DNA from 2 places in the Neobacillus sp. B24 genome. Region 1 is predicted to be linked to the other one. Evidence: riboswitches for the same ligand, from Rfam matches in the RefSeq annotation. Region 1 holds a riboswitch; the other holds the start of a gene.

Evidence for each region. A riboswitch is a leader RNA that binds a small molecule or an ion and turns the genes downstream of it on or off. The one in region 1 is predicted to bind cobalamin.
Region 2: it holds a riboswitch for cobalamin, as region 1 does, so the genes downstream of both, ACZ43M_RS16910 (ribonucleoside-diphosphate reductase subunit alpha) here and ACZ43M_RS11450 (prenyltransferase/squalene oxidase repeat-containing protein) in region 1, are expected to answer to the same signal.

Annotation. Positions count from the first base shown of each region.
Region 1 covers NZ_AP035777.1:2,312,664-2,317,228, reverse strand. The annotation lists gene ACZ43M_RS11460 (ECF transporter S component) at 19-603, opposite strand; gene ACZ43M_RS11455 (DUF4430 domain-containing protein) at 600-1,262, opposite strand; gene ACZ43M_RS11450 (prenyltransferase/squalene oxidase repeat-containing protein) at 1,267-2,562, opposite strand; cobalamin riboswitch at 2,698-2,886, opposite strand; gene ribH (6,7-dimethyl-8-ribityllumazine synthase) at 2,997-3,467, opposite strand; gene ACZ43M_RS11440 (bifunctional 3,4-dihydroxy-2-butanone-4-phosphate synthase/GTP cyclohydrolase II) at 3,488-4,565, opposite strand, start outside.
Region 2 covers NZ_AP035777.1:3,446,218-3,450,782, forward strand. The annotation lists gene ACZ43M_RS16905 (ribonucleotide-diphosphate reductase subunit beta) at 1-622, opposite strand, end outside; gene ACZ43M_RS16910 (ribonucleoside-diphosphate reductase subunit alpha) at 637-2,901, opposite strand; cobalamin riboswitch at 3,064-3,261, opposite strand; gene ACZ43M_RS16915 (LLM class flavin-dependent oxidoreductase) at 3,377-4,378, opposite strand; gene ACZ43M_RS16920 (hypothetical protein) at 4,501-4,565, opposite strand, start outside.

The sequences.
Region 1 (4,565 bases):
ACGCCGGATATCGGCGTGCTATTTATTATCAACTAAATCTACCGGCTTCTCATAAAACGTTTTATCTTTATATTTCTGTAACATTTTTACAATAACCGGTCCCAGAGTTAAATAAAATAAAAAGTTTCCTGCTGCATGATACAAATCCATGGGAATACCCCTTAAATAATAAACCCAAAATGCTGCAGGCCCGCCTATAAATAAAACATTAAGCGACACCATAAAACCAAAGAACAGCCCTGTTAAACCAGAGTATACGGATATAATAATCGGAGGAATTTTTTCATAAAATCTCCCGAACGTGCCCGAGATTATGGCAATGCTGCCCCAAGCAATCAATTGCATGACGATAAATGGGCCAAATCCCAGTACCAGGTTTGAACCAAATACAGTTAAAAAGGCAACGATTAAACCAAATCGAACTCCATAAACCAAGGCAGCACATATTATGATTACAGTGGATGGCTGAACATTTGGGATTGCACTCATATAAATCCTGCCTACAATACTTAGGGTGGATAGACAGGCCATCAGGGTCATATTTCTTAAGGTGAAAAGCCTCACTCCCCTTGGCTTTAACATCGAACCGATACTATTCATCATTTATCCTCCCTAAAATCAAGGACATAACTCCACTCAATTGTATCCCCCGGGTTTACATCTTTTACACCTGATGACCGATCCCCTTTCACACCATTTATCCTGTAACTCCAGCCACTATAAGGCCCCTTGTCAAACTCACGCCAATCTCCAACGGCCTTGGTATAGAGCATCGCTCCTGAACCGGTGTTTTCCAGCTTCAATCCTGCTTCGTTACACGCTTGTATTAGCACATCAGCGGCTTTTGTTTGATCGTCTATCGCTATTTTCCTAGGGGCAAGTAAATAACCTTCTGGTGTTTTTACTGACACGGTTACTGTGTCCTCTTTCATTTCTTCCTTTGGTGTTGTTTCAGCAGTAATGTTGTTAGAAGCCTGTTGCGTTTGAGCTGATTTTTGTTGTTCAGTATCATTTGTTATTACTTTAACTGACGAAGTTTCCCCTGTCGTCTTAGCGGTTGCAGCAGCTGCTAAAGCAGTTCCTGCCACATCTTCATTTTTTTGAACAGTAGTCTCGTCTTGTTGAACCTGACTTACCTGTGGCGTGGTGGTGGTTGTCGTAATCGTTTTGCCGGGAGAATAGCCGTATAGGGCATAGCCAATGCCGCCTATAACCATTAACCAAGCCACAATATCACCGAGGATTTTTTGCCAGCCTTTCATGTTGTTACACCCCCAAGAACTTTCTTCTTAATACTAAAGCAATTGCACCAATAAGCGCTGTCGTCCCCCCAACCTTTAGATTATTGGAGTTAAACGTACCGCCATCTTTCTCAACCTTTACCTCGACCTTTGGTTCCCCCGCAACAGCTGGTGCAGCTGCAGGCTGTTGAACGATAATCACTTGCGGCTGCGTTGGTGCATTGCCTGCTGTGCCTGCTGTGCCTGTGTTGTTATTTTTAATGATTTCCCTAATAGTCTCTTTTGTTGACTGAGCAACTGGTAACTTTGAAACGTCTGTACTCGGTGTGACATAAACAGTATTATTGTTGTTAACAATTGGTGAGGATGGAACCGGCGCTTCTGGCAAAGACGGGTCCTCGTTCTCTTGGTAAGGGAAACTAAAAAGATGATCACCCACTTTAAATTTGTCATATGCCACTAAAGCCTGATAAACTTGCTCATTCGAAAAAGAATCTTCTTCAGAGCCCATCGTATATTTATAACCACCATTACTAGTCTCATAGGTGAATAAGTGATTAACCGGATTATTATTGTTTTTCATAAACTCCGCAGATGTTGGGTCTACCCCAATACTTGATAATCCAATCACGATTTGCGCTGTAGAATTAGAGTTTTCATTGCCCCAACTTATAAAACCTGCGTTATCTGTTTCTTCCGCCTTTATATAGGAAACTGCATTATTTATATCCGATTTCACGACAGGATTTGATTTATGTTTCCCTAACGCAGTTAGTACCATTCCAGTAGTATCAGGGTCAGCAGGGTCTGTTGTTACCCCGGCCCAGTTCCAACCGCCGCCCGTTGAATCCATGTTCGTAATCTTGTCAATGAGTTTTGCCTTGGTCCATACTGCATCTTCGGGAATACTGTAATCAGCACTGTCGAAGGCAATTAATGCATATACATACGCAGTTAATGTATTGAGCGTTGTATCGTTGTAAGCTTTTTTAATCAGATCTTGACCTTCGAAATTAGTTGGTTCCAAACCTAATGCACGAACTGCCAAGATTGTTTTGTGAAGATTGGGCCCTGCTAATTCACTGCTATTTACTCTATTTTTTAATACTGTTAAATACGCTGCCTTATTTGACTCTGTCATTTTTCCAGCTTTTAAAAGTGAAATTGCCAGTAAATCAAAGTTAAAATCAAACTCACCAGCTTGGACATGTTGTGCGGTGGAGGAAACTTTCATGGAAACATCCTCGGCCGCTGCTGCATTGAAAGGTATAACGATGGCAAGGGCCAAAGTTAAGACCCAAATAAATGTTGCTTTTTTCATTTTCTTCTCTCCTTTTTTGTTAATAACAAAAATGGCATAAAAAAATCCTCCTATCAATCAAGGAGGAAGTGTTATGTATGGCAAGAAACAAACAATAAAAGTTTCTAGCGTAACACTCCCCTATCCGCGTAGGTTTTTGGTGTTTGAAAACAGGCAGGTTTCCTGGCTCATGGTCATCGCTCCCTATGCCTTCCCATCTTTCGACAGTGACAATTTATAGGTTGCTCCCATTTACAGTGGCGGGACCGCGTTGGCTTCTAACCAACTTCCCTATTAAGCTAAGAGTCTCGTTAAGACTTTAGCACCTGTTTTTTAATGATATTTTTATGCTTCTTTTATTATAGTAAAAAATAGATCGTATTGTATATGTTTTTTATAAATATATTTTGGGGCAGCTATTTGCCAGTCTACCCCGCCATTTCGATTAAATTTGTTTATTGGTCAAAACCCCTGCATAAATTTGCCATCTCAATCGCCGTTGTTGCGGCCTCCCAGCCTTTATTTCCTGCCTTGGTGCCGGCCCGTTCAATTGCCTGTTCAATGGAATCGGTTGTCAAGACACCAAAGGTCACAGGAATCCCACTATTTAGTCCTGCTGCCGAAACTCCCTTAGCAGCTTCATTGCAGACATAATCAAAATGTGGTGTGGCTCCGCGAATGACCGCCCCAAGAGTGATGACTGCATCATACTTTTTGCTATTTGCCATTTTTTGCGCAATGAAGGGTATTTCAAAAGCACCCGGAACCCAGGCAACATCGACATCTGCCTCACTGACGCCATGTCTTTTCAATGCATCCTCAGCACCGCTCAATAACTTGCCTGTAATAAACTCATTAAAACGTCCGACAACAATCCCGACTTTAAGACCTGATCCTACTAAATTTCCTTCAAATATTTGTCCCATGTTACTATTCCTCCAATTTTTTAATAATATAAAAGGTGGCCAAGTTTATCATGCTTTGTCCTTAGGTAGCGTTCATTTTCTGGTTTCATTTCCATCTGCAGCGGCACCCGATCGACAACTTCAAGATCATAACCCTTCAATCCCTTGATTTTGCGAGGGTTATTGGTCAAGAGCATCATCTTTTTAATACCCAAGTCTTTTAGGATTTGTGCGCCAATGCCATATTCACGCAAGTCTGCGCCAAATCCCAGTTTTTCATTTGCTTCAACCGTATCATAGCCTTGCTCCTGCAGCTTGTAGGCACGCAGTTTATTCAAAAGTCCAATACCGCGTCCCTCCTGTCGCATATAGAGGAGGACCCCATTACCGGCCTTTTCAATTTGATTTAAGGCTGCATGCAGCTGTGGACCGCAGTCACAGCGATAAGAACCGAACACATCCCCAGTCAGGCATTCGGAATGGACGCGGACAAGAATTGGCAGCTCCGGATCGATTTCTCCTTTTACCAGGGCGACATGCTCTTTATCATCCACCAGATTCGAATATCCAACCGCTTTAAATTCGCCAAATTCTGTCGGCAGCTTTATTTCTACTTCACGCTTAACTAATTTGTCCTTTTTGTTCCGATATTCAATTAAATCTTTAATCGTTATCATTTTCAGGTTAAGTTTATCGGCAATTTTTCTTAGTTGGGGAACACGTGCCATCGTGCCATCCTCATTCATGATTTCACATATGACTCCCGCTGGTTTCGCCCCGCATAACTTTGCCAGGTCGACTGCCGCTTCAGTATGTCCCGTTCTTCTTAGGACTCCACCTTTTTTCGCAATAAGCGGGAAAATATGCCCCGGTCGTTTAAAATCTACAGCCTTGGCTTCCGGGTCGAGCATGCTCAAAACAGTTCCAGACCGTTCAAAGGCCGATATCCCCGTGGTGGAAAGCTTATGGTCAATACTTACCGTAAAGGCAGTTCCATGAGGATCAGTGTTTTTTGACACCATCGGAAATAAATCGAGTTTTTGCGCCAGCTCTTCCTCAACTGGAACACATAAAAGTCCTCGCCCATGAGTTACCATCAAGTTAATGACTTCTGGGGTG
Region 2 (4,565 bases), 1.1 Mb from region 1:
TCTTTGGCATCTTTTGGAGACGGGCAAGATGATAGAAAAAAGCAAACCCGGCATAAAAATAGATTCCTTCAAGATTTATCGAGTTCACACTCAATTCAAATAAATGCTGTGCTGTCGGCTCCTCACGGAATTTTTCATAGGCTGTTAAAATCAACCGATTTCGTTTTTGGACAATAGGATCGCCTTTGGCCTGATTGAACCGGGCATTTTGCTCACTTAAAGGAACCAGCGAACTTAGAATATAGGAATAGGATTCATTATGCACTGCCTCCTGCTGGGCAATGACCGCAAAGATCGCTTTAAAGCTGGAATCGGTCACATAGTCCATCACCTGTGTCATTGTAGGTGTTTGCAGGCTGTCTAACGATGCCAGCTGGGTATTGATTCGCAAAAACACATCCTTTTCTACAGCTGAAAGCAAGTCCCACTGCTTAATATCATCCTGCATATTAATTTCTTGTGCCTTCCAAAAATTCGAAAGTAAGGTTTGATACAACTCATACATTTGCGGGTAGGCAATGTCATTCCAGTTGAGCAGACCGGATGACTGTCCGTTAATGATCCCGGTTGATTTATTTGGGTACTCCGGGTTCAGCAGTTTTATTTTGTGCAGACGTTTCATCAATTTTCCCCCTATCAGCTATGGCAAGCTTCACATTCGTTTATTTCAGCCTGCGACGTGCTCCGTACATAATATGTCGTCTTTAACCCTTGCTTCCAAGCTTCTATATGAAGGTTGAACAAATCTTTTGCCTTTATATCATGCCGGACATAAAGGTTAAAGCTGATTGACTGATCGATATGACGAGAGCGGGCGGCATTTTGCCTAATGCTCCATAATTGATCTAATTCATGTCTGGCGCGGCGATAGTAATCATACGTCCGATGGTTTAAATCTGGTGCCGTCACCTTCAATTTAAAATTTTTCTTTTCTTCAGCATATTCAATAGAATAAAGCGGATCAATCCCATCGGTAGAACCACCGATTTTTGCAGTCGAGGAATTTGGCGCAACTGCCATTAACCAGCCATTCCGCAAACCATGATTAGCGACCTCCTGCTTAAGCGTAAGCCAGCGTTCGGACTGGTAATTTTTTCGTTCAAAATAAACGCCGGTTTGCCATTCCGAACCACGAAATTGACTGTATTGTCCCTTTTCCTTGGCTAGTTCCATGGAGGATTGGATGGTCAGGTAGGCAATATTTTCATACAGCTCATCCGCATATTGAACGGCTTCGTCTGTCTCCCAATAAATCCCTTTTAAAGCTAATAAATGATGCCAGCCGAAGGTACCAAGACCAATGGCACGGTACTTTTGATTAGTCTGCCGGGCCTGGCCAACGGAAATGCTATTGAAATCAATTACATTATCAAGCATTCTAACCTGAATCCGAATCAATCGTTCTAATACATTAGCCGGGACCGCCGTTGCCAGATTAATAGACGACAAATTGCAAACAACGAATTCCCCAGGCTTCCGGACGATGACAATATTGTCGTCCTGATCCTGGTATTCACTGACAATCGTGGTCGCAGACATATTCTGTGTGATTTCTGTACAGAGGTTGCTGCAATAAATCGAAGTATGGCCTTTGCCTCTTACGTGCTTGTTGGGATTTTGTCTATTCACTTCATCTCTGTAAAACATGTACGGGGTGCCTGTTTCCAATTGCGCCATCATAATGCGGGCCATGATATCCATCGCCCGGTACGTTTTTCGCGGGAGCAGCGGATGGTTAACAGCCTGTTGATATTTTTCCGAAAAATATTTTCGGTCGTCTTCATCATAATAGTCTTCTAGACCGAGCGGTTTGCCCGCTTCGTCCCTCCAGCCCATTATCTGCTTGACTTCGTGCGGACAGAAGGTATGCCACTCCCCAATACTTCTGCCAGTTTCATCGGTCTCTAGTAATTTTTCCATAAACAGATCCGGCACTGCCACACCGGTGAAAATATCGTGTGCCTTGCGTCGCTCATCACCGTTATTCGTCTTTAAATCTAGGAACCCATTCATGATGTCTTTATGAAAAATATCCAAATAAACGGCAATGGCCCCCTGGCGCTGCCCCAATTGATCGACACTTACCGCGGTATCGTTTACCAATTTAATCCATGGCACGACTCCAGAGGAATTTCCCTTGAATCTTTTAATATCTGAACCGAGAGCACGGACTTTGCCATAGTAAATCCCAATCCCGCCGCCATCCTTACTCAACCGGGCAATGTCCCAGTTATTTAAATATATCCCATCCAAAGAGTCATCAACGGTATCAATAAAACAGGACGACAGCTGTCCGAAGCTTTTGCCTGCATTCGCTAACGTCGGAGTCGCAACTGTCATATATAAATGGCTAAGCGCCCAATATGCCTCCTTAACCAGGTCTAACCGTCCTGCCTTGTTTTCATGTTTCATTAACGTCATCGCAATAATCATGAAACGTTCTTGCGGTAGCTCAAATACCTGTTGCTGATGATCTTTTGCCAGGTATCGGTCAGCGAGTAAAAATAACCCTATGTAATTAAACAGATAATCACGTTCCGGATCGATTTCTTTTCCTAATTCGTCAATTTCCTCTTTGTTGTATAGGATTACTAGATCGCTAGAATAGATTCCCTTCACTGTCAACTTTTGAATTAACTTAAAAAAGTCTCCGTATTTGTTTGCCGGGTCGGAACCTCTGTTTTCGGCAGCCTTTTGATACAATTCATTTAAATAAAGTCTGGCCGCAACGAATGTCCAGTCTGGCTTGTCCATCGCAATTTGATTAATAGCATAATATAATGCTGCCTGGCTGGCTTCCGAATCTGTGACATCTAAAGCGCAGATGGAGTTTTGAAGGTCGCTCGTATCTAATTGATACCTTACTGACGCTTTCTTGATGGTTTCCATCACAACATTCATTTCATTCTTAATTTGAGTGCTCATCGCTCTCTTCCCCCTTAAATATAAAAAATCCGCTCATGGGGATGAGCGGATGAAACGATTCGAACAAAAGAGAGCATCAAAAACAGATACTAAGCCTCTTGTCGCCACCGTTTCATCTTCTCAATCCCCGAAGAAGTTGAAACATCTTAAGAAAGACAGGTCTCCTGACTCATGCTTCATCCTACTTTGAACCCTTCCCGTATAAGCGCCTTTAATGCAGCTATCTTATACAGTGGTTTGCTCATTTCGTCAGCATTTACAGTTGCGGGGGCAGTTCCGGATTCTCACCGGATTCCCTATTAAGCCTTGATCGGCATCTTTTCTTAACGCAAACACTATATATAGTTAATTTAATTTAGAATCCAACAATATATTGAATTGGAAACTATGTTAAATATTAGTACAAGCTAGTACATTTTTCAAGAGTTTTTTTAAACTTTATTAAGGCAGATTATCTCCCGTCGACAATTTCCTTCAATATCTCATACGACCGTTTTTGTTTTTCCGGATCAAACATATACGTCACAGCCATGATTTCATCGACATTGTATTTTTCCTGGAAGCTCGTCAGCTGCTGCCGTATACTTTCCTTGCATCCTAACAGCGTCACACTTGTCATCGTGCTGGCCATTTCTTTTTCCATTGCATTCCAAATAAGATCCATATTCTCTACTGGCGGCTGCATTGGCATCCGTGATCCACGGACCACATTCAAGAAAAATTGCTGCATGGTAGTGGACTGAAACTTTGCATCCTCGTCGGTTTCCGCTGCAATCACATTTAAACAAACCATCATGTACGGCTTGTCGAGGTATTGTGAAGGCTGGAACCTGCTCCGGTAAATGGAAATCGCTTCTTCCATATATCGTGGCGCAAAGTGCGAAGCAAATACATAAGGCAGCCCCAAACTTGCTGCTAAATAAGCGGAATCAGTGGAGGATCCCAATATATAAATGGGAACCTCTGTACCGGCGCCAGGATAGGCCCTTACGTAACCTTGTTTTTCTTCCGGTCCAAAATATGTTAACAGCGCTTGGACATCGTCAGGAAAAGTAAATACAGAATCATTCTTGGAACGTCGTAATGCACTTGCTGTGTGCATATCTGTACCCGGAGCACGCCCTAGCCCCAATTCTACACGCCCAGGATAAATCGTCGCCATCGTTCCGAATTGCTCCGCCACCACCAGTGGTGAATGGTTAGGAAGCATGATTCCGCCGGAACCGACTGAAATAGTACTGGTATGCTCCAATGTATGTTTTATTAAAATGGCTGTTGCCGAGCTGACAAGTGTCGGTGTGTTATGATGCTCGGCAATCCAATAGCGTTTATAGCCCATTTTTTCAACAGCTTGCGCTAGGTCAACCATCGCATCTATAGCTTGCTGCGGGCCCTGTCCTTCGCGGATTGGAGCCAGATTTAATACTGATAATGGTATATGAATGTTTGACATCACAATTTTTCCTTTCTAAAAAAAGATACATTACTATAGTACCCTTTGTGATACAAGGAAGGAAACTTTAATGCTCACAGCCGGAAAAAGGTAAGGCCGCCACATACCGACAGCCTTCACCGCTATTTTTTATTATGTTCCTGCTTGATAGCTACGTTTTTCGGCCGCTCAGGGTATGTAGCTTTAC